DNA from 2 places in the Isoptericola sp. NPDC057391 genome. Region 1 is predicted to be linked to the other one. Evidence: predicted binding sites of a transcription regulator. Region 1 holds the regulator's gene; the other holds the start of a gene.
What was found. Region 1 encodes HspR, which represses chaperone genes until heat shock. Its sites were predicted from a motif close to AAGTTGAGTCNNNNNGACTCAACTT; they were not measured.
Positions count from the first base shown of each region.

Region 2: clpB (ATP-dependent chaperone ClpB) is a predicted target of HspR. The motif match lies at 8,945-8,969, and genes of this name have one in related genera.

Region 1 is NZ_JBHVBO010000034.1:14,404-26,381, reverse strand. It holds partial or broken gene ACFUVW_RS07270 (sigma-70 family RNA polymerase sigma factor) at 1-592, opposite strand, end outside; gene ACFUVW_RS07265 (hypothetical protein) at 811-1,587, shown strand; gene ACFUVW_RS07260 (DUF1540 domain-containing protein) at 1,624-1,932, opposite strand; gene ACFUVW_RS07255 (heat shock protein transcriptional repressor HspR) at 2,089-2,514, opposite strand; gene ACFUVW_RS07250 (DnaJ C-terminal domain-containing protein) at 2,550-3,554, opposite strand; gene grpE (nucleotide exchange factor GrpE) at 3,691-4,326, opposite strand; gene dnaK (molecular chaperone DnaK) at 4,323-6,203, opposite strand; gene ACFUVW_RS07235 (cold-shock protein) at 6,403-7,341, opposite strand; gene ACFUVW_RS07230 (GNAT family N-acetyltransferase) at 7,418-7,942, shown strand; gene ACFUVW_RS07225 (hypothetical protein) at 7,976-8,626, shown strand; gene ACFUVW_RS07220 (GNAT family N-acetyltransferase) at 8,633-9,109, opposite strand; gene ACFUVW_RS07215 (histidine phosphatase family protein) at 9,153-9,815, opposite strand; gene ACFUVW_RS07210 (MFS transporter) at 9,731-11,101, opposite strand; gene ACFUVW_RS07205 (LysR family transcriptional regulator) at 11,174-11,978, shown strand, end outside.
Region 2 is NZ_JBHVBO010000076.1:535-12,512, reverse strand. It holds gene ACFUVW_RS11400 (SpoIIE family protein phosphatase) at 1-997, opposite strand, end outside; gene ACFUVW_RS11395 (SDR family NAD(P)-dependent oxidoreductase) at 1,053-1,826, opposite strand; gene ACFUVW_RS11390 (VOC family protein) at 1,895-2,404, shown strand; gene ACFUVW_RS11385 (MerR family transcriptional regulator) at 2,461-3,273, shown strand; gene ACFUVW_RS11380 (exodeoxyribonuclease III) at 3,314-4,204, shown strand; gene ACFUVW_RS11375 (septum formation family protein) at 4,221-4,910, shown strand; gene ACFUVW_RS11370 (C40 family peptidase) at 5,357-6,166, shown strand; gene clpB (ATP-dependent chaperone ClpB) at 6,278-8,884, opposite strand; gene ACFUVW_RS11360 (LppM family (lipo)protein) at 9,032-10,093, shown strand; gene ACFUVW_RS11355 (alpha/beta hydrolase) at 10,086-11,084, shown strand; partial or broken gene ACFUVW_RS11350 (bifunctional transcriptional activator/DNA repair enzyme AdaA) at 11,165-11,978, shown strand, end outside.

The DNA.
Region 1 (11,978 bases):
TGGGCGCGTGCGTGAGGTGCTCCTGCAGGTAGCCGACCCGCAGCCCCTCGCGGGCCCGGTAGGCGAGCGCGGACACGCCGTTCGGCGTCAGGCCGAGGATCGGCGCCACCTCCGCCGGCGCGCGCCCCTCGATCTCCGTGTACCAGAGCACGGCCTGCCAGCGCTCCGGCAGCGCCTGGTAGGCGTTCTTCACGACGGAGTGCTCGAAGCCCTCGAACGTGGCGACGTCGGTGGCGTCCACGAGGCCGAGCGCGGCCTCGAACATCCCGTCGTCGGACGACGGGCGGGTGCGCTTCACGCCCCGCGCGAGGTCGGCGGCGAGGCGACGCACCACGGTGAGCAGGTAGGCCCGGAACGTGGCGTCGGGGCCGCCGCCGTGCTGCAGCACGTCGAGCACGCGGTGGAACGCCTCGGCCACGAGGTCGTCCGCGTCGACCGACGACCGGGCGTACTGCCGGGCCACGGCCCGCGCCGCCGGGACGTGCCGGGTGTAGAGGGCTCCGAACGCCTCGAGGTCTCCGCCACGCACGTCGAGGATCAGCTCGGCGTCGCTCCGCGCCGAGTCGTCCGACCCCACGTAGACGTCCGTCATGGCCGACCTCGCTCTGACTGTTGCGCGCCCGTACCGCGCAGACTCCCGTACTCTACGTGCTTCCCGGGGCGGCCCCAGGGGTGAAATTGCCCAGGATCACCGCAGGATTCCCGCAGCATTCCGTGCCTGGGGCAGCGGAGAGGGCTCTCCGAGGGTGACTTGCGGTGAAAGTGCCGGACAACTGCGTCATGATGGCTGCCCATGGCGGTCCCATCATCATGAACCGGTCCACGAGCGGGCCTCCGGACGCGCCCGAGCACGTCTCGGACGTGATCGACCGCTGGCGCGCGACGAGCCTCGCCGAGGTATGGCTGCGCCCCGACGACTGGTACCACCCCGCCGTCGACGCGCTCGTCGAGGCCTTCGACGAGGGTCGTTCCCCGCACGCGGCCGCCCACCGCCTCGGCGCCGCGCGCGGGCGGGCCGGCGTCGGCCTGGGCGAGACGCTGGACGACGTCGAGTGCCTGTACCGCTCCACCCACCAACCGCCGGACCCGGACGCGATCCGCGCGGTGGCCGTCGGGTGGGTGCGCGGCCGCGACGCCGAGCCGGCGCTGGGCGCGCTGCGCGACCCCGGCTCCGGCCTCCCGACGCGCGAGTACCTCGCCGAGCGGCTGCGGGAGACCTACGGCGCCGCCGTCGGCGCGGACCGGGGCGTGCCGGACACGCACTGCCTCGTCGTCGTCGACGTCGCGGTCGACGGCCTCGCCCCGTGGGACCGCGCCGCACGCTCCGCGACCGTCGGCCGCGCGCTCGAGCAGGTCTACGGGGAGGGGCACCCCATGGCCGCCCTCGCCGACGGTGTGTTCGCCGTCCTGTCCCGCCGGGACACCGACGTGCCGGACCTGGCCAAGGTCACCCGCAGCGTGGTGGAGCGCAACGCCGCGCTCATGGGTCTCGAGGACATGCTGAGGCGCCCCACCCGGGTGTGGGTGGAGCGCCTCCCGACGTCGCACGCCGCGGCCGCCGAGCTGCTGACGCAGCTGGCCCGCTAGCAGCCCGGCGGGCCCGCCGGCCGGGCGGGTGCCGCGTCAGTGCGGGGCGTACGTGAGGCAGTCGGCGTGGCTCTCGTCGTCGGGCCCGGGCCCCACGCGGATGGCCGAGGCCGCGCACTCGAGGTCGGTGTTGTGGACGCAGTCGCCGCGCTGGCAGGCGCCCACGTGGGCGACGACCTTCTCCAGGCCGCCCTTGGAGCTCAGCGGGATGAACGTGGCGCACGCCGCGTCGCCGCTGTGCCCCGCGATCGTCACCGCCCCGGCGTGGCAGCCGTGGTCGTGGTTGTAGCCGCAGCCCTCGACGGTGCACTCGGTGACCTCGGGCATCTCCATCAGCGTGCTCATGGTGCGCTCCTCGCCGCTCGACGCCGGCTCTCGCCGCCTTCGACCACGATATTCCTCTCACCACGGAAATGCACAGCGAATTCGACATTGAATTCACTGAGGAAAGCCTTACCAATTGCTCTATGAATTAGCGAAGAATTGCGTTGCGGAAAGACGTCAGCCGCGGCGGTGCGGGCGCCACAGCACCAGCGCACCTTCCTCGGCCTCGACGTCGGCCCGCTCCGCGCGGCGCACGCGCTGACCCCGGCGCACGACGACGACGTCGCCCGTCGTGCCGGCCGTGAACACCCGGCCGCCGGGCTGCACGGCGAGCGCCGCGAGCCGACCCTCGAGCTGGGCGACGTGCTCCTGCAGGTCGAGGATGCGCCGGATCCCGGCGAGGTTGATGCCCTCCACCTGTGCGAGGCGCTGCACCTCGAGCAGGCGCGCCACGTCGCGCTGGGAGTAGCGGCGGCCACGGCCGGCGGTCCGGCGCGGGGTGACCAGCCCGAGGCGGTCGTACTGCCGCAGCGTCTGAGGGTGCATGCCCGCGAGCCGGGCCGCCTGCGACACGGTCAGCACCGGCGCGTCCTCGGTGACCATCGCTACCTCCCTCGCCGCCGCCCGACGCCCCGGCGTCACTCCGCCGCGCGTTGCGCGAGACCCGCCCGCACGTCCTCGTGGTCGCTCTCGGCGGCGAACGCCTCGAGCGCCTCCTTCGCCTTCTTGCTGAGCTTCTGCGGCACGGCCACCTGGACCGTGACCAGCAGGTCGCCCTGCGTCTTCGCGGTCTTCACGCCGCGGCCCTTGACGCGCAGCACGCGCCCGGTGGGCGTGCCCGCGGGCACCTTGAGCCGCACGGTCTGGCCGTCGAGCGTCGGCACCTCGACCGTCGTGCCCAGCGCGGCCTCCGCGAACGTGACGGGCACCGTCATGCGCAGGTTCGCGCCGTCGAGCGTGAACACGGGGTGCGCCGCGACGTGCACGGTGACCACGAGGTCGCCGGCGTCGCCGCCGCCCGAGCCCGGGCGCCCCTTGCCGCGGATGCGCAGCTTGCGGCCGTCGTTCACCCCGGCGGGGATCTTCGTCTTGACCTTGCGGCCGTCCACCGTGAACTCCACGGTGGCGCCCTCCACCGCCGTGCGGAACGGCAGCGTGGTCTCGGCCGCGACGTCCGGGCCCTTCTGCGGCGTCGTGAAGCCGGCGCGCCGGCTGCCGCCGCGGAACCCGCCCTGGCCGCCGAGCATGGAGCTGAGGATGTCCTCGAAGCCCCCGCCGCGCGCGCCGCCCTGCGGGTACTGCTGGTAGCGCACGTTCGGGCCGGCACCGCCGCCGAACATGGAGCCGAAGACGTCCTCGAACCCGTTGCCGCCGCCGCCCGGGCCCGCCGCGAAGCGGGCGCCGCCGCCGGCCATGGCGCGCACGGCGTCGTACTGCTGGCGCTGCTCGGAGTCGGACAGCACGGCGTACGCCTCGCCGATCTCCTTGAACCTCGCCTCCGCCGACGCGTCGCCCGGGTTCTGGTCCGGGTGGTACTGGCGCGCGAGCTTGCGGTACGCCTTCTTGATGGCCGCGTCGTCCGCGTCCTTGGGGACGCCCAGAGCGGAGTAGAAGTCCTTCTCGATCCAGTCCTGACCTGTCACGACGCCCCCTTCCTGATCATGCTCGTGATCTCATCATCCTCGGTGTCGCGGTGCGACCTGCGCACCTGCCTTCGAGAACGGGATCTCTCGCGGCAACGGTGCCGATGACGCGAGAGATCCCGTTCTCGAACGCTGGCTACTCGGGCCCGACGACGCCCACGCGGGCGGCGCGGACGACCCGCTCGCCGATGCGGTACCCGGGCTCCACCACGAGGTTGATCGTCGTGGCGGTGGCGTCCGCGTCGGTGGAGTGCATGAGCGCCTCGTGCACGGTCGGGTCGAACTCCTCCCCGACGGCGCCGTAGCGCTCGATGCCGAACTTCGCCAGCGACGCGTCGAGCTTCTCCGCGATGGCCGCCATGGGCCCGCTCAGCTCGGCGTGCTGCTTGGCGCGCTCGATGTCGTCGAGCACCGGCAGCAGCGCGGCCAGCACGTCCTGCGTGCCCTGGGTCCGCGCCGCCTCCTGGTCGCGCAGCGACCGGTTGCGGTAGTTCGTGAACGACGCCCGCTCGCGCTGCAGCGCGTCCAGGTGCTCCGCCGCCTCGGCCTTGGCCTTGAGGACCTCGGCGCTCTCGGCGGCCTCGCCCTCGGGCTCGAAGTCGAGCGCCGCGAGCGGGTCGGAGCCCTCGGCCCCGCCCTGGTCGCCGGAGGCCCCGGAGGTCTCCCGGGCCTCACCCGACTCGGGGTCGACCTTGCGCTTGTCGGTGAACTGGAACGGGGTGTCCCCCGAGCCCTCCGGCTCGGGGGTCCCCTGCGTGTTCTCGTCCGTCACTTCTTGTCGTCCTCGTCGTCGACGATCTCGGCGTCGACCACGTCCTCGTCGGCCGCCGAGGACGGCTGCGAGGGCTCGCCCTCCGGCGCGTCGCCGGCGGGGGCGCTCTCGGCGCCCGCCTGCTGCTCCGTGGCGTAGAGCGCCTGGCCGATCTTCTGCGAGGACGCGCCGAGCTTCTCGTACGCGGCCTTCACGGCGTCGGCGTCCTCGCCCTCCAGGGCGGTCTTGACGCCGGCGATGTCCGCCTCGACCTCGGTCACGACCTCGGCGGGGAGCTTGTCGCGGTTGTCCGCGATCTGCTTCTCCATCGAGTACGCGAAGGCCTCGGCCTGGTTGCGGGTCTCGGCCTCCTCGCGACGCTTCTTGTCCTCGGCGGCGTGCTCCTCGGCGTCCTTCACCATGCGGTCGATGTCCTCCTTGGGGAGGGCCGACCCGCCGGTGATCTTCATCGACTGCTCGGTGCCCGTGCCGCGGTCCTTGGCGGACACGTGCACGATGCCGTTCGCGTCGATGTCGAAGGTGACCTCGATCTGCGGGACGCCGCGCGGCGCCGGGGCGATGCCGGTGAGCTCGAACGTGCCCAGCGGCTTGTTGTCGCGGGTGAACTCGCGCTCGCCCTGGAAGACCTGGATCGCCACGGACGGCTGGTTGTCCTCCGCCGTGGAGAAGATCTCGCTGCGCTTGGTCGGGATGGCCGTGTTGCGCTCGATGAGCTTGGTCATCACGCCGCCCTTGGTCTCGATGCCGAGGGACAGCGGGGTGACGTCGATGAGCAGCACGTCCTTGCGCTCGCCGCCGATGACGCCGGCCTGCAGGGCCGCGCCCACGGCGACGACCTCGTCCGGGTTGACGCCCTTGTTGGGCTCCTTGCCGCCGGTGAGCTCCTTGACGACCTCGGTCACGGCCGGCATGCGGGTGGAACCACCCACGAGCACGACGTGGTCGATGTCGGAGACCGAGATGCCGGCGTCGCGGATGACCGCGTGGAACGGCGCCTTGGTGCGGTCGATGAGGTCCTGCGTCATCTGCTGGAACTGCGCCCGCGTGAGCTTCTCGTCCAGGTGGACCGGACCGTTCTCGCTCATCGACAGGTACTGCATCGAGACGTTGGTGCTCGTCGCGGACGAGAGCTCCTTCTTGGCCTGCTCGGCCGCCTCGCGCAGACGCTGCAGGGCGATCTTGTCCTTGGACAGGTCGACGCCCTCGGTGTTCTTCACCTGCTTGATGAGGTGCTCGACGATGCGCTGGTCCCAGTCGTCGCCGCCGAGGCGGTTGTCGCCGGAGGTGGCGCGCACCTGGATGGTGGAGAAGTCGTCCTCGTCCTTGCCGACCTCGAGGAGCGAGACGTCGAACGTGCCGCCGCCCAGGTCGAAGACCAGGATGAGCTCGTCCTCCTTGCCCTTCTCCAGGCCGTAGGCGAGGGCCGCCGCGGTGGGCTCGTTGACGATGCGCGTCACGTTGAGGCCCGCGATCTGGCCGGCGTCCTTGGTCGCCTGGCGCTCGGCGTCGTTGAAGTACGCCGGGACGGTGATGACCGCGTCCGTGACGGGCTCGCCCAGGTACTCCTCGGCGTCGCGCTTGAGCTTGCCGAGCACGCGCGCGGAGATCTCCTGCGCGGTGTACTTCTTGTCGTCGATCTCGACCGACCAGTCGGTGCCCATGTGGCGCTTGACCGACGAGATGGTGCGGTCGACGTTGGTGACCGCCTGACGCTTGGCCACCTCACCGACGAGGACCTCGCCGGTCTTGGAGAACGCGACGACGGACGGCGTCGTGCGGGACCCCTCCGCGTTCGCGATGACGGTGGGCTCGCCGCCCTCCAGGACGGCGACCACCGAGTTGGTGGTACCCAGGTCGATACCGACTGCTCGAGCCATGTGTGCTGCCTCCATGCGTACGTCCGGGCGCCTGTGCGCCCGAGGTTGAGTCAACTGCACTCAACGTAAATCTCGGCGTCCCCGCCTCGCAAACCGCGGGCGCCAAAGTTGAGTCTGTATGGCTCAACCTTGCTCGGGGCGCCGATATTCCCGCAGGTGATCCCTGCTGTTCGCCGTGAGCGAACAGCAGGGCCGGCGCTCAGATCAGCTCGACGCCGTCGGCCTGCGGGCCCCGGTCGCTCTGGCGGATCGTGAACCGGACGCGGTCGCCCTCCTCCAGGAACTCGGCGTCCCGCACGACCGACACGTGCACGAACAGGTCGTCGCCCCCGGCGTCCGGGGTGATGAAGCCGAAGCCACGGTCCGCGTCGAAGCGCGCGACGGTGCCCTCGCCGCCGCGCACGCGCCCGCCGGACCCCGCCGGGCGGCCGGATCGGCCACGGTCCCGGTCGCGCCCCGTGCCGCGCGCGGCCCCGGAGCCGCGCACGAGGCGCACGTCACGGGCGTTCGGCCCCTTGTCGCCCTCGACGACGTCGTACGTCACGCGCGCCCCCTCGGACAGCGAGGTCAGCCCCGGGCCGAGCGCGTTGACGTGGACGAAGAGATCCCCGCCCCCCGAGTCGGGGGCGATGAAGCCGAAGCCCTTGGTGTCGTCGAACCAGGACACGGTGCCGTCCGCGCCGTCGGAGGCCGGCCGCGCCGCCTCCGCCGCGAGCGGCAGCAGGTGGTCGGCCTGCGGCCCCTTCTCCCCCTCGGCGACCAGGAACGCCACCCGTTGGCCCTCCGAGATCACGCCGCCCCCGACGATCGCCGAGCTGTGCACGAAGATCTCGGTGCGGCCGTCGTCGGGGGTGACGAAGCCGTAGCCCTTGGTCGGCTCGTACCAGTTCACGGTGCCGAGGACGCCCAGGGCCGCGTCGGCGGGCTGGTCGCCCGTGACCCGGACGCGGCGCGCCTGGGGGCCACGGTCACCCTCGCCCACCTCGAACTCGACGGCCTGCCCCTCACGGAGCTGCTTCGGACCGTCACCGCCGACGATCTCGGACGCGTGCACGAAGAGGTCCTCGGCCTCGTCCCCGAGGTCGATGAAGCCGAACCCTCGGTCGGCGTCGAACCATCGGACTGTTCCCTGGGGCACCCTGATACTCCTCGTCTCGGCAGCTGTTGCTGACCTCCAGTGTCGCGCGGAGGACGGCGACGGCGAGAATCGCCGGGTGACCCGCGACGCGACGCCCCCGCCCACCGCCCGGCTGCGGTTCCGCGCGATGGGCCCGGCAGACCTCGACGAGATGGCCGCGCTGCTCGGGGACCCGGACGTCATGGCGTACTACCCCGCCCCGAAGACGCGTGCGGAGGCGGCGGCGTGGATCGCCTGGAACCAGGAGAACTACGCCCGGCACGGCCACGGGCTGTGGATCCTCGAGACCCTCGACGGCGCGTTCGTCGGGGACTGCGGGCTCACCTGGCAGCGCGTCGGCGAGGACTTCCGGCTCGAGGTGGGCTACCACGTGCGGCGCGAGCTGCAGGGGCGTGGCTTCGCGACCGAGGCCGCCGCCGCGTGCCGCGACGTCGCCCGCGACGTCCTGGGGGCGCGCGAGCTCGTGGCGATCGTCCACCCGGACAACACGGCGTCCCGCCGGGTCGCGGAGAAGCTCGGCATGCGGCACGTCGCCGACGACACGACCGGCCCGGTCCCCGTCCGCACCGTGATGGGCATGGACCTGCGCGCCCGCACGTGACGCACGCGCGTCGTCCTGTGGTGGGATCGGCGCATGCGCCCTGAGACCGCCGAGGAGTACTACGCCCGCATCGCCGCCCGGACCGGCCCGGACGGGCGGCTGCCGGTCGCCGTCGAGGAGATGCCCGGCTGGGACATCTACCCCTACGAGACCGACTCGCTGCGGCTGAAGCCGCTGCGCCCGCTGGCCGACGCCGAGCCGCCCCGGAGCGGCGAGGACCCCGCGGACTGCTGGTGCGCGGGCGGGGCCGACGAGCGGGCCGCCAGGTTCGAGGGCTGGGTCTGGCGCAACGAGCGGTGGGTGCTCACCGCGGACCTCGCGCAGAGCCTGCCGGCGTTCCTCACCCTGGTTCCCGTCGCCACGCACTGTGACCTGCCGACGGTGCCCCCGGACCTCGCGGCGGAGATGGGGCAGCTGGTCGTCGCCGTCTCGGCGGCCGTCGAGGCGCTGCCGAGCGTGGGCCGCGTGCAGCTCGCCAAGTGGGGCGACGGCGGGGCGCACCTGCACCTGGCGTTCCTCGGCAGGCCCGCGCGCGTGCTCCAGTTCCGCGGCTCGCCGCTTCTGGACTGGGCGGAGAACCTGCCCGACGTCCCCGCCGACGTGCTGCGTGCCAACGCCGCCGCCGTGGCGGCGCACCTGGCGGCCGCCGTCGGCGGCGAGGTCGGGCTCGCCGCCGCGGGGTGACCGGCGTCAGAGCGTCTTGCGCATCTGCTGCGTGACGACGGCGTACCCGGCGGAGTCGTAGAGCGCGACGGCGGCGGCGTTGCGGCCGAAGACGTTCAGCTCCAGCGCCGTGGCGCCCGCCTGCCGGGCGGCGTCCTCCGTCGCCGTGAGGAGCGCCCGACCCAGGCCCTGGCCGCGCCGCGACTCGACGACCTCGATGTCGTACAGGAACGCGATCCCCGCCGTGGCGTGCGGCGGGTCCAGGGCCACCCAGCTGCGCCCCACCGGCTCCCCGTCGGCGTCGACGGCGACGTTGACGAGCATCCGCTCCGTGGCCGGCCCCTGCGGCAGGAGCCGGGCGGACTCCTCGCGGGCCCGACGCACCGCCCCCTCGTGCGGCCAGCGGCCCGCCGCCACCTGCTCGGCCGCGTAGTCCGCCGCCAGGGCGTCCTGCCACTCGTCGAACTCGGCCGGGGTCATCGGGCGCAGCGTCACCGTCGTCATGTCGCGATGCTGGCACGTTCCCGCGTCGTGCGGGCTGCCGCGCTCAGTCGTCGACCGGCTCCCCGGTCGGGTCGTGCGCGACGACGGCGTCGAGCAGCTCGCCGCCGACGGGCTCGCGCTGCCAGTCGACCAGCCGCCAGCCGGAGGCCGGGTCGCCCTCGACCTCGATGAGGCCGGTGTTGGCGAGCGGCGTGTGCGCCAGCTCCTCGACGTCGAGGCCGCGGACGCGCGCGCCGGACCACGACCGGATGGCGGCGCCGTGCGAGACGGCGAGGACGGCCTCGTGCCCGTCGGACGCGAGCGCCGCGACGGCGTCGTCGAACCGGGCGAGGAACGCGTCGCCGTCGGGCCCGCCGGGCATGCGCCGCGACCGGTCGCCGCGCGACCAGGCGAACACGGTCTCGAGGTAGGTGTGGTGGTCGGCGAGGTCGGAGGACATCTCGAGGGCGCCGGCCTCGACCTCGCGCAGCCCGTCGAGCACGGTGGGGCGCAGGGCCCGGGCGGCGGCCAGGGGGCCGGCGGTGTCCGAGGTCCGCACCAGCGTCGACACCGCGAGCGCGTCGATCCGCCGCCCCTCCAGCGCGGCCGGGACGGCGGCGGCCTGCTGCTCGCCCAGCGGGGTCAGCCGGGGCCCGGGGGCGCCGGTGTCGAGCAGGCCCGCCACGTTCGAAGGGGTCTGGCCGTGTCGCAGCAGGAGGAGACGCATGCCCCTAGCCTGCGGCATCGGCCCCCGCCCGGACGACCGCCGCCCCGCACGGCGCCGTCGGGCCCGGGACGACGGTCCGGCGCTCGCAGCCGCCATGCCGCCCCCAGGCCGACGACGGCGGCCGCGACCTGCACGACGCCCGTCGCGACCAGCGCGGGCCCCGCGCCGACCCACCCGATGACCGCGCCGCCCACGAGCAGCCCGAGCGAGGCGCCGCCCGAGTGCAGCACCGTCTCCGCGGTGAACGCGGCCCGCCGCGCGGGGCCGGAGGTCCGCTCGCTGATCAGCGCGTTGAGCGCGGCGATCCCGAACGGCGTCGCGAGGCCGCCGACGGCGGACACGAGCGCGACGCCCGCCACGCTCGGCACCACCACGGGGAGCGCCGCGAACGACAGCCCCAGCACCGCCCAGGTGCCGACCGCGGTCGCGAGCCGCGGCAGCCGGTCGACGACCAGCGGCGCGGCCAGCGACGCCGCGACCGACGTCGCCCCGTAGCCGCTCATCCCCGCCGCGATCAGCGCGCCGGGCATCCCGTGCTCCACGCCGAGCACGGCCAGCCCGAGGCTGAAGCCGAACCAGCACACCCCGCCGACGCCCGCCGCGACGATCCCCACCGCGACCTGCGGGTGGCCGCGCAGGACGGCGAGCACCGGCGTCGGCCCGGCGTCGCCCCGGCCGGTCGTGCGGCCGCCCGCCCGCGGCACGCCCAGCATCGCCGCGGCCCCGACGAGGACGACGGCAGCCTGGCACCACAGCAGCGGCTCCGCGCCCCACGCCACGACCAGCCACGCGCCCAGCGGTGGCGCGAAGATCATCGAGACCCGGTGGGCGAGGTCCTGCCACGCGAGCCAGCGCGCGGCGGTACCGCCCGCACCGTCGGCTCCGGCCGCGCCGTCGTGCCGCCCCGCGTCGGCGAGGTCGGCGACGAGCGCGCGCTCGGCGGGCCCGAGCAACGGGCCCGCGACGCCCGTCACGAGGCCGGAGGCGCACAGGCTGACCGCGCCCACCTGCCCGGCGAGGGCAGCGACCGGCACGATCGCGAGGCCGGCGACCTGCACCAGCATGACGACGGCGAGCGCCCGCCCGGACACCAGCCGCTCGCGCAGACCGCGCCCCCACCAGCCGACCGACAGCAGCGGCAGCCCGGACATCCCGCCCACGAGCCCGGTGGCCCACGCCTCCCCCGTCTCGGCGAGCGCCACGAGCGGCAGCGCGACGGCGGTGACCCGCGCACCCACCCAGGTGAGGAAGGTGATCGCGGTGAGGATCAGGAGGGGTCGACGCATGCCTCGATCCTCGGCAGCCGCGGCCGCCGCCGGTAGACGGCGGCGCGCACGCCTCGCTCATACGCTGGCGGCATGACCTCCCGTCTGACCGTGGACGACCTGCAGCTGGCCGAGGCGGTCGCGCGGCACGGCTCCGTGGGCGCCGCGGCCCGCGAGCTGCTCGTCGCGCAGCCGTCCGCGAGCCGCCGCCTGTCCGCCCTGGAGCGCCGCCTCGGCACACCGCTCTTCGACCGCGACACCACCGGTGCCCGGCCCACCCCGGCCGGTCGCGAGCTCGCCCGCCTGGCCGCGGGCCTGCTCGCCGACCTGGACGCCCTGCCCGACCAGGTGCTCGCCGCCGTCGCCGCGCCCACCCTGTCCGTCGGCACCATCCAGGCCCTCAGCCCGATGGTGCTCACCGCCGTCGAGCTCGAGCTGCCCGAGGTCACGATCCTCCCCGAGGTCGACCACGGCCCGAACCTCGTACGGCAGGTGCACGAGGGCACCCTGGACGCCGCGATCGTCACCGTCGCGGAGCAGATCGTGGTGCCGCGCGGCCTGCAGCGCACCCCGCTGGGCGAGTCGCCGCGGGTCGTCGTGCTGCCCGACGGCGCGGCCCCGCTCGCCGCCGGGAGCCGCCCGTTCGCGGGGCGCACGGTCGTGTACAGCCTCATCGACCTAGCGGGCGAGACCACCCACCGGCGCCTGTCCGCGCTGGGCGCCGTGCCGCGCCGCGGGCCGACCACCGAGGCCACGCTGCGCATCGCGCGCGAGCTGGGCTGCCCGGCCCTGATGCCCGAGCTCACCGCCCGCTGGTACGCCGCGCCCGGCGACCGGATCGTGCCGTCGCCGGTGCCCGGCACGGTGCGGGTCACGCTCGTCACCGGCACCCCGCGGC
Region 2 (11,978 bases), on a different contig from region 1:
GGCCGGGACGCTGGTCGACGAGCTCGGCGCCGAGGTCCGGGCGCCGCACGAGCGGCGGCAGCGACCCGGCGCGCGCCCAGGTGACGCGCCGCGACCCGTCGGGCGCGGGCGGGTCGACGACGGCGACCGTGACGGCGGCGAACGCCTCGATCCGCAGCGCGGCGGCGGCGCGCTCGGCCCGGTCGAGGACGGTGGCGGGGCCGGCGTCGTCCTCGACCGCGACGGTGCGCAGCACGCCCTTGAGGTGCGTCATCGTGGCCGCGGCGTCGACGTCGTGGCCCGCCACGTCGCCCAGGACCAGCACCGTCCGGCCCGACTCGCGCAGCACGACGTCGTACCAGTCGCCGCCCACCCTCGTGATCCGGTTCGCCGGCTGGTAGCGGACGTCGACGGCGAGGCCCGGGACGTCCGGCGGCGCGGTGAGGACCGAGGACTGCAGGGTGACGGCCGCCTCGCGCTCGGCGGCCGCCGTCGCGCGCATCCGGGCCACCGTGCTGTGCCACGACATGCGCTCCGGGGTGGCGCGCCCGTCCGCGTCCTCGACGTCGGCCGCGTCGACCTCCTCCACGCGGACGACGACGGCCCGCACCGCGGCGTCCCCCGCCCGCGTGACCGGCAGCACCAGGAGCATCCAGTACCGCGGCCCGGACTCGCCCGTGCGGCGGTCCGGCAGGTCCCAGCGCGCCGGCTCGACGACCTCGGGCATCCCGGTGCGCAGGCAGCGGTCGATCGCCTCGAGGGCCCGGGGCACGGGAGGCGGGCCCCCCGGCACCTGCGCCAGGGCGTCGGCCAGCGTGCGCCCGACCAGGGCGTCGGCCGGCACCCCGAGCAGCTCGGTGTACGAGCGGTTGGCGTCGAGCACGACGAGGTCGGGGTCCAGGACGATCTTCGGCACGGCCACCGCGTCGAAGAGGTCGCGGTAGTCCAGCGCGTCGCCGCCGGGAACGGCGTCCCGGCCGCCCCCGGCGGCCGTCGCCGGCGTCGTCCCCCGGATCACGCCACCATCGTGGGCCGGGCGGCCGGTCCTCGCTCGTGGTCGACGACGGCCGAGGTCAGCGGTACTTGCCGACGGCGCGCACCGCGGCGCGCGGGGCGAGGCGCAGCAGCGCCGAGGCCGCCTTGTAACGGACGGACGGCGTCGAGATGACGACGCCGCGGCGCACGTCCGCGAGCGCCTCGGACACGACGGTCGGGGCGTCGAGCCACCCGACGTCCGGGACGGTGGACATGTCGACGCCCGCCCGGTCGTGGAACTCCGTGTGCACGAACCCGGGGCAGAGCACCGTGGCGGTGACGCCCGTGCCCTTGAGCTCGACGGCGAGCCCCTCCGTGAGCGACCGGACGTACGCCTTCGCCGCGGCGTAGGTGCCGCCGGCGGTGAGCGCGGCGACCGACGCCACGTTGAGGATCGCGCCTCGCCCGCGGGCCGTCATCTGACCCGCGGCGGCGTGGGAGAGCACGAGCACGGCGCGCACCATCACGTCCAGCGCCGAGAGCTCGACGGCGAGGTCGCCGCCGACGAACCGCTGCGCCGTCGCGAACCCGGCGTTGTTGACGAGCAGGCCCACGGGGCGGCGGTCGTCGTCCGCCTCGTCGCCGGTGACGGCGAGCCGGGCGGCGACCCGCTCCAGGTCCTCCGGCACGGACAGGTCCGCCGGCAGCACCTCCACGCGCACCCCGGCCGCGGCGCGCACCTGTGCCGCGACCTGCTCCAGGCGGTCGCCGTCGCGCGCCACGATCACGACGTCGTGGCGTGCGGTGGCGAGCTGCCAGACGAACTCCAGGCCGAGGCCGGCGGTGGCGCCGGTGACGAGCGCGGTTCCCATGGGGGCAGCCTAGAGCGTGGCGGCCGCCCGCTTGACCCTCACGCGACGTCAGGCTCCAGGCTGGCCGCATGACCGACACCACCTTTCCCGCCTTCAGCATCAGCCCCGTGCCGCAGCCCGGCCCCGGCGTGCAGCCGCCGGAGCAGTTCCGCGGCATCTACGGCATGCCGATGTTCCTCAACGTCCCCACCCACGACCTCGAGGCGTCCACCGACTTCTGGGTGAACGGTCTCGGCTTCTTCGAGCTCTTCGCCGCCCCGGGCACGGTGGTGCACCTGCGCCGGTGGGCCTTCCAGGACGTGCTGCTCGTCCCCGGGACCCCTGCCGCCGAGGCCGGCCCGACGACCGTGAGCTTCTCGTGCGTGCAGGACGAGATCGACGCCGTCGCGGCCGCGTGCGAGCGCGTCGCGCCCGGCTCGACCACCGGTCCGCGGGTGCAGCCGTGGGGCACCCTCGACCTGGAGGTCGTGACCCCCGAGAGGACGCGCGTGATCATGACGGCCGCCCGGCCGTGGGACCCGAGCAGCCCCGAGGCGCAGACGGTGCGCGACGAGCTGGGCTTCGGCGCCGAGGGATGACCGGCCCGTGGGCGCGCGGGGGCGGGCACCCGGGCGCCGCGGGCAGACTGGGCGCCATGGCGTCCCGCCCCCAGCCTGCGCGCGGTGCCGACGGGCTGACCGTCGGCGCCGCGGCGCGGGCCGCGGGCGTCACCGTCCGCACGCTGCACCACTGGGACGCCGTGGGGCTGGTGCGCCCGTCCGCACGCACGGCCGCCGGCTACCGCCTGTACACGCCGTCGGACCTGACGCGCGTGCACCGCGTGGTGCTGTACCGCGAGCTCGACGTGCCGCTCGAGGAGATCGCGGCCCTGCTCGACGCGCCCGAGGGGGCGGACGCGTCCCTGCGCCGCCAGCGCGACCTCGTGCGCGAGCGCCTGCGCCGCCTGGGGCGGGCCGCCGACGCCCTCGACCGGCTGGTCGAGGCCCGCGAGCGCGGCGTGCTGCTCTCGCCCGAGGAGCAGGTCGCGCTGTTCGGGGACCGCTGGCAGCCGTCGTGGGCGGAGGGTGCGCGCGAGCGGTGGGGCGACACCGACCAGTGGGCCCAGTTCGCCGAGCGGGCGGCCGAGCGCACCCCTGAGGAGTGGCAGGACGTCGCGGCGGAGGCCGAGGCCGTCCTCGCCGCGCTCGCCGACGCGAGGGCGCGCGGCGTGCGGCCGGGCAGCGCCGAGGCGGACGCGCTGGCCGAGCGGCACCGCGCGTCGCTCGGCGCCTACTTCGACGTCACGCACTCGATGCACGTCGTCATCGGCCGGATGTATGCGGCGGACCCCGAGTTCACCGCGAACCACGACGCGCGGCAGCCCGGGCTGACGGCGTGGCTGAGCGAGGTGATCGACGCGAACGCCCGCGCCCACGGCGTCGACCCGGGCACGGCGACGTGGGGATGAGCGGCCGGCCGCGTCGGCGGCCGCCGGTAGCCTGGCGCCCGTGCGCCTCGCGACCTGGAACGTCAACTCCGTCCGTGCCCGCGTCGACCGGGTGATCGCCTTCCTGGAGCGTTCGGGCACGGACGTGCTCGCCATCCAGGAGACCAAGTGCCGCGACGAGCAGTTCCCCCACGCGGCGTTCGAGGCCGCCGGCTACCAGGTGGCGCACACCGGGCACTCGGCGTGGAACGGCGTCGCCATCGCGTCGCGGGTCGGGATCGCGGACGTCGAGACGTCGTTCCCGGGCCAGCCAGGGTTCGCCAAGCCCGCCGCCGCGCCGGCGCCCGAGGACGACGCGCCCGCCGAGGCCCCCGACCCGTCACCCGACGAGGCACCCGCGGCCACCCTCCTCGACGTGCCGCCGCCGGTCGAGGCCCGGGCGCTGGGCGCCACCTGCGGCGGCGTGCGCGTGTGGTCGCTCTACGTGCCGCACGGCCGGGCGGTGGGCGACCCGCACTACGCGTACAAGCTGGACTGGCTGGGCGCCCTGCGCGACGCCGCGGCCGGCTGGCTCGCGGACGACCCCCGAACCCAGGTCGCGCTCGTCGGCGACTGGAACGTCATCCCGCTGGACACGGACGTCTACGACCCCGCCGCGTTCCAGGGCCACACCCACGTGACCCCCGCCGAGCGGGAGGCGTTCACGGCGTTCGCGACGGCCGGGTACACCGAGGTGACGCGCGAGCACCTGCCCGCCGAGCACACGTACACGTACTGGGACTACCAGCAGCTCGCGTTCCCCCGGAACAAGGGTCTGCGCATCGACTTCGCCTACGCCTCCCCCGCCGTGCGCGAGCGCGTGACCGGCGTCGTCATCGACCGCGACGAGCGCAAGGGCAAGGGTGCCAGCGACCACGTCCCGGTGATCCTCGACCTCGCCGACCCGGCCTGACGCGCACGGAGCACTCGTGACCGACCCGGACCAGCGCGACCCGAACCAGCCCGCCACGACACCCGCGGAGCCGGTGTTCGCCGCGCCGACGCCGGCGGGCGTGCTGCCGACGGAAGGCCTCGCCGACCTCGCCGAGCTCGGCCCGCCGGGGGCGGGCGACGACGGCGCGGCGCCTCCCCGCGACGCCGCGCCGGGGGCCGCCGCGCCCGGGGGCGACGGCACGGCCCGGGCACGCCGGCTCGCAGGTCGCGCGGCCGTGGCGGTGGTCGCGCTCGCCGTCGTGGGCGGCGCCGTCACGATCGGGGTCACGACGGCGCGCGACCGGGCGACCGCCCCCGTGCCGGCCGCGGTGAACGGTGCGCGCGAGGTGAACGCCGTGCAGCTCGTGCTCGGGTCGTGCCTGCGGGACCTCCCGCCCGGCGACGTCGGCCGGGTGACCGTCGTGCCGTGCGCGGGCGAGCACGGGGCGCAGGTGGTGGGGCGCACAGACTCCGCCGCCGGCGCCGTGTGGCCCGGTCACGACGCGCTCGTGCGCAAGGCGTCCGCCGACTGCGGGCCCGGGCTGCTGGGCGCCGCCGGGCGGGAGGTCGAGGGGCTCGCCTTCGTCGTCCTCACCCCGTCCGAGGACGGCTGGTCGGCCGGCGACCGGACAGGGCTGTGCGTCGCGGTCTCCCCCTCCCCCGGGGCGGTCGACCTCCTGCCCTGAGCCCCGGCGTCGCCCCGCACGGGCAGGTCGGTCCTCGATATCCACCCACGGGTGGATTCCTACAGTGATCTTCGTCACATCCGGTATCTCGCGACCGCGCCCGGTTCGGCCCGGCTTGCCCGGACTCGTCCAGCACGGATGCCCACCGGCGCCCGCGGCAACCACACGCAGGTCCTGTTACCGGAACGTGACCTCGAAGGGTCCGCAGGGTTAGCGTCCCTCGACCGCACCTAGCAACGGGTGCCGGCCGACCGGGACGCAGCCGAGTGCTGCCGGCGTCGCGGTGACCACGAATCTCACGGCAGCAGCGGGAGACCCACTTCCGGCCGGCCGCCCGGGCACACCGCCCGGACGCTCCCGGCCTTGGGGTTCAGCCACCACTGGTGGCGGGCCAACGATCTCGGCCTCACCCGACAGCTCATCTCGCAGGCTGGAGGTCACGCCCCATGTCCACGTCCCTCGATGCCGCACGCCCCGGCACCGCCGCCGCGGCCGCCCGCCGGCCCCGCCGGGCGATCATCGCCCTCGCCGTCGCCGGCGCTCTCACCGGCGGTGGCCTCATCGCCGCCGCCCCCCACGCCTCCGCGGCACCGGCGACCGCCGTCAAGACGGCCTCGGCCCCCGCACCGCGCGCCACCCTCTCCGTGTCCAAGCACTCGATCACCGCCGGCCAGGGCACCCGGCCCGTGTACAAGGTCAAGGTCTCGCACCAGGGCAAGGCCGTCTCCGGCAAGGTGCGCCTCCGGATCAGCGGCAAGAGCGTCCAGGTGAAGACCCTGCGCCACGGGAAGGCCACCTTCTCGCCGTCGTCGGCGCACTACCGCAACGGCAAGAACGCGGCGCGCGTGGTCGTCAACCCGTCGGGCAGCGCGCTGCGCACGACCTCGACCCGCACGGTCGGCGTGAAGGCCGTGAAGCTCACCCGCGGCCAGAAGATCGTGCGCGTCGCCCAGGCGCAGGTCGGCGACCGCTATGTGTACGGCGCGAACGGGCCGAACGCCTTCGACTGCTCCGGCCTCACGAAGTACGTCTACAAGAAGGCCACCGGCAAGACCCTGCCGCGCTCCTCGTCGGCCCAGAAGAACCACGGCAAGGCGGTCTCCCGCAAGAACGCCCGCCCGGGCGACCTCATCTGGACGCCCGGCCACGTCGCGGTCTACGTCGGCAACGGCAAGCAGGTCGAGGCCGCGCGCCCCGGCGTCGGCGTCGTGAAGCGCCACATCTGGCAGGACAACCCGCGCTTCATCCGCATGTGACCCTGCCGCGGCAGGACGAGGTTCGCCGAGAGCACGAAGGGGCGGTCCGCACGACGCGGACCGCCCCCTCGTGCTCTCGAACTCCCTCGAGCGACCTCGAGCCAGCTCGAACTACCTCGGCGTGACGACGAGCCCCGCGGCGTCCGCCGCCCGGTCGACGACCACGGTGCCGCCGTCGGACACCGCCCCCGACAGCAGCTCCTTCGCGAGCCGGTCGCCGATCTCGCGCTGCACCAGGCGGCGCAGAGGCCGGGCGCCGTACGCCGGGTCGAAGCCCTCCAGCGCCAGCCACTCGCGCGCGGCGGGCGTGACGTCCACCGTGATGCGCCGGTCGGCCAGCCGCTTCGCGAACGCCGCCACCTGCAGGTCGACGATCTCCCCCAGCTCCTCGACGTTCAGCGCGTCGAAGATCACGACGTCGTCGAGCCGGTTGAGGAACTCCGGCTTGAACGACGCGCGTACGGCCGCCATGACCGCCTCGCGGCGGGCGGCGTCGTCCAGCGCCGGGTCCACGAGGAACTGCGAGCCCAGGTTCGACGTCAGCACGAGGATGACGTTGCGGAAGTCGACCGTGCGGCCCTGGCCGTCGGTGAGGCGGCCGTCGTCGAGCACCTGCAGCAGGATGTCGAAGACCTCGGGGTGCGCCTTCTCCACCTCGTCCAGCAGGACGACGGAGTACGGGCGCCGCCGCACGGCCTCGGTGAGCTGCCCGCCCTCCTCGTAGCCGACGTACCCCGGAGGGGCGCCGACCAGCCGCGACACGGAGTGCTTCTCCGAGTACTCGGACATGTCGATGCGCACCATGGCGCGCTCGTCGTCGAACAGGAAGTCCGCGAGCGACTTGGCCAGCTCCGTCTTGCCGACGCCGGTCGGGCCGAGGAAGAGGAACGACCCGGTCGGGCGGTCGGGGTCGGCCACGCCGGCCCGCGAGCGCCGCACGGCGTCGGACACCGCGCGCACCGCGGCCGTCTGGCCGATGAGCCGCTCGCCGATGACGTCCTCCATGTGCAGGAGCTTCTCGGACTCGCCCTGCAGCAGACGCCCGGCGGGGATGCCCGTCCAGGCGGAGACCACCTCGGCGATCTCGTCGGAGCCCACCTTGTCGGCGATCATCGGCGCCTCGTGCTCCGCGGCACCCTCGGCCTCCTGCGACGCCTCGGCGCGCTCGGCCTCGGCGAGCTCGCGCTCGACCTGCGGGATCTCCCCGTACAGCAGGCGGGCGGCGGACTCGAGGTCGCCCTCGCGCTGCAGCCGGTCGGACTCGGTGCGCAGCTCGTCGATGCGGGCGCGCAGGTCGCCGACGCGGTTGTGCCCGGCCTTCTCCGACTCCCACCGCGCGGTGAGCGCGGCGAGGCGCTCGCGGGTGTCCGCGAGGTCGGCCCGCAGCCGCTCCAGGCGCTCCGTCGACGCGAGGTCGTCGGACTCCTTGAGCACGACCTCCTCCATCTCGAGGCGCGTGACGGCGCGCTGCAGCTCGTCGATCTCGACGGGCGAGGAGTCCATCTCCATGCGCAGGCGCGACGCGGCCTCGTCGACGAGGTCGATCGCCTTGTCGGGCAGCTGCCGGCCCGTGATGTACCGGTCGGACAGCGCGGCCGCGGCGACGAGCGCGGAGTCGGCGATCGTCACCTTGTGGTGCGCCTCGTACCGTTCCTTGAGCCCGCGCAGGATGGCGACGGTGTCCTCCACGGACGGCTCGCCGACGAACACCTGCTGGAACCGGCGCTCGAGGGCCGGGTCCTTCTCGATGTGCTCGCGGTACTCGTCGAGGGTCGTGGCGCCGACCAGGCGCAGCTCGCCGCGGGCGAGCATCGGCTTGAGCATGTTGCCCGCGTCCATGGCGCCCTCGCCGCCGGCGCCCGCGCCGACGACGGTGTGCAGCTCGTCGATGAAGGTGATGACCTCGCCGTCCGACGCGGTGATCTCCTCGAGCACGGCCTTGAGCCGCTCCTCGAACTCGCCCCGGTACTTGGCGCCCGCCACCATGCCGGCCAGGTCGAGCGCGACGAGGCGCTTGCCCTGGAGGGAGGTCGGGACGTCGCCCGCGACGATGCGCTGGGCCAGGCCCTCGACGACGGCGGTCTTGCCGACGCCGGGCTCGCCGATGAGGACGGGGTTGTTCTTGGTGCGACGACTCAGCACCTGCACGACGCGGCGGATCTCGGAGTCGCGGCCGATGACCGGGTCGAGCCTGCCGTCGCGGGCGCGCTGGGTGAGGTCGCTGCCGTACTGCTCCAGCGCCTTGTACGTGCCCTCGGGGTCGGGGCTGGTGACCCGGGACGAGCCGCGGACGGCGGGCAGCGCGGCGCGCAGCGCGTCGGCGGTGGCGCCCGCCTCGCTCAGCGCCTGGGCGGCGGCGGACTGGCCGGCCGCCAGGGCGATGAGCAGGTGCTCGGTCGAGACGTACTCGTCGCCGAGCGCCTCGGCCTCCTTGCCGGCGTTCTCCAGCACGGCGCTCATCGCGCGCGACGGCGCGGGCTGCGCGACGGCGGAGCCGCTGGCCTGCGGCAGGGCGACGAGGGCCGCGCGGGCGCGCTGGCCGATCTGCTGGGCGTTCGCGCCGACGGCGTCGAGCAGGCCGACGGCGACGCCGCCCGTCTGGTGGAGCAGCGCCTGCAGCAGGTGCACGGGCTCGAGCTGGGGGTTGCCCGCGGCCGACGCCGACTGGACGGCGTCGCCGAGCGCCTGCTGCGACATGGTCGTGAGCTTGATGTCCATGGGACCTCCGGGATGACGTGCGGTGACACGGGAAAGACGTCTGTCGGGGGAACGTCGGCAAAGTTGAGTCTATTCCGCTCAACTTTGATCGCAAGCCGCTCGGGACGCCGGGTGGCTCGCGGACGGCCGCTGCGGGATGCTGGGCCGGTGACCACTCCAGCCCGCGGCCCCGTGCGCCGCCTCCGCACCGCGATCGCGGCGGTCCTGGCCGCCGTCGGCCTCCTCGCCCTCGCCGGGTGCATGAAGGTCGACATGGACATGACACTCTCGGAGGACGACACCGTCTCCGGCACGATCGTCATGGCCGTCTCCAACAGCCTCGCCGAGACCATGGGGATGGAGCCCGGCGAGCTCTGGGACCAGGCGGGCGGCGAGATGAGCCAGGGGCTGCCCGAGGGCGCCACGCAGGAGCCCTACTCCGACGACGAGTACACGGGCACGCGGTACACGTTCAGCGACGCGCCCATCAGCGACATCTCCGGCGGGGACGACGAGTCGCTCAGCATCACGCGCGACGGCGACACCTACGTCGTCGACGGGACCATGAACCTCTCCGAGGGCTCCGAGGAGCTGGAGCAGCTGCCGCAGGACGTCCGGGACGCCTTCGACGTGCGGCTCGCCATCACGTTCCCCGGCCCGGTCAGCGACGCCACCGGCACCGTCGACGGCAACACCGTCACCTGGACGCCGCAGGTCGGCGAGAACACTGAGATCCACGCCGTCGGCGCCGCCACCGCCGGCAGCAGCTTCCCGTGGTGGATCGTCGGCCTCGTGGTCGGGCTGGTCGTCATCGGCCTCGTCGTGTGGTTCGTCGTGCGGAACAACCGCCGCCCCGCGCCGGTCACCGGCACCGCGACCGGCGACGCCGCCCTCGCCGCGCAGGCCGCCCCGGGGGCCGTGCCCGCCGCCGGTCCGACGCCGGAGGAGCAGGTCTTCGGCGCGCCCGCCCGCCCCGCCGACGAGCCGACGACCGGCCCCGTGGCCGCGCCGCTCGAGCCGGAGGCCGCGCCCGAGACGGCGCCGCCCGCGGCCCCCACCACCGGCCCCGTCGCGGAGCCGCTGGAGCCCGGCCGCCCGGGCGAGGAGGACACCGTCCGTCAGGCCCCCGCGCCCGACGCCGAGCCCGCGCCGGAGCCCGAGCCCGGGACCGACGCCGGTCCCGAGACCGGCGACGAGGGCCGCCCGTCCGGTCCCTCGCAGGGTGCCTGACGCGCCGACCGCGCCACGACCTGGCCCCGGGGCGTGGCGCGAGGACGTCCTCGGCCCGGAGTTCCGGGCGCGCACCCTGCCCCTGCCGGGCGGCGCGGAGGCGGTGCTGGTGCGGCACGTGCCCTCCACGCCCGACGACGACGGCCCGCCGGGGCGCCGGGGACCCGTCGCGCGCACGGCGGTGCTGTACGTGCACGGGTTCGCCGACTACTTCTTCCACCCGCACCTCGCGGCGGCCGTCGCCGACCGCGGGCTCGCGTTCTACGCCGTCGACCTGCGCGGGCACGGGCGCGCCTGGGACGCCCAGGTGGCCGCCGGCGGCGACCCGAACCAGGTGCGCGACATCGCGGCGTACGCGCAGGACCTCGACGCCGCGGCCGCCGTCGTCCGGGCCGCGGGGCACCAGCGGCTGGTGGTGCTCGGCCACTCCACGGGCGGCCTCGTGGCCCCGCTGTGGGCCGCGGCCCGCCCGGGCCGGGCGGACGCGCTCGTCCTCAACAGCCCGTGGGTCCAGCTCAACAAGCCCCGCCCGGTGCGGCTCGGCGCCACCGCGCTCGTCGAGGCCCTCGGCGTCGTCGCACCGCGCGCCGTCGTGAACCACCTCGACGACGGCTACGCACGCGCCCTGCACCGCACCTTTGGCGGGGAGTGGGACTTCGACGCGGCGTGGAAGCCGCACGAGCCGTTCGCCGTCCGGGCCGCCTGGCTGCGGTCGGTGCTGCGCGCCCAGCGCCGCCTCGCGCGCGGCCTCGGGCTCCGGGTCCCGGTGCTGGTGCTCACCTCCGACCGGTCCACCGCCGACCAGCACCTCACCACCGACACCGTGCTCGACGTCGCGCACATGCGCGAGCGGGCGCGGCGGCTCGGGGGCGACGTCACCGTGCGCACCGTCGCCGGCGGCACCCACGACCTGGCCCTGTCGCCGCGACCCGCCCGCGACGCCTACCTCGCCGCCGTCCTCGACTGGATCGAGGCCCTCCCCCACGCCTGACGCGCGCCCGGTCGAACGGGCCCACGGCCGTGTCCGATTCCCGCCAGCGCCGGGTCGGTGGGGCGCGCGAGGATGGGGGCATGACGACGACAGCCCCACCCGACGCGCCCGCCCCGGGCGTCCCGGACGCGCGGGAGTTCGAGGAGCGGTACCGCGCCATCGCCGCGCGGGACACCCGGTTCGACGGGCAGTTCTTCACGGCGGTGCGGTCCACCGGCATCTACTGCCGCCCCTCGTGCCCGGCGCGCACCCCCAAGCCGCAGAACGTCACCTTCTACCTCACGTCGGCGGCCGCGCACGAGGCCGGGTACCGGGCCTGCAAGCGGTGCCTGCCCGAGGCCGCGCCCGGCACGCCCGCCTGGGACCTGCGGCACGACCTCGCCGGACGGGCGATGCGCCTCATCGCCGACGGCGTCGTGGACCGCGAGGGCACGGACGGGCTCGCGTCCCGCCTCGGGTACAGCGCGCGCCACGTGCACCGCCTGCTCACCGCCGAGCTCGGCGCCGGCCCACTCGCCCTGGCCCGCGCGCAGCGGGCGCAGACCGCGCGCAGCCTCGTCGTCGGCACCGACCTGCCGCTCGCGGACGTCGCGTTCGCGGCCGGGTTCGGCTCGATCCGCCAGTTCAACGACACCGTCGTGGAGGTCTTCGACACGACGCCCAGCGACCTGCGCGCCCGCGCCCGCCGCCGCCCTGCCTTCCAGCACGCGATCCCCCGCGCCATCGGCCCCGATACCGCGACGGATCGCGTGCTGGAAGGCGAGCCGGGCGGCTGCGTCGCGCGCGTCCGGCTCGACCTGGAGCTGCCCGTGCGCGAGCCGTTCGACGCCCGCGGCGTCGTCGCGTTCCTCGCGGCGCGCGCCGTCGACGGCGTGGAGGTCGCGGACCTCGACG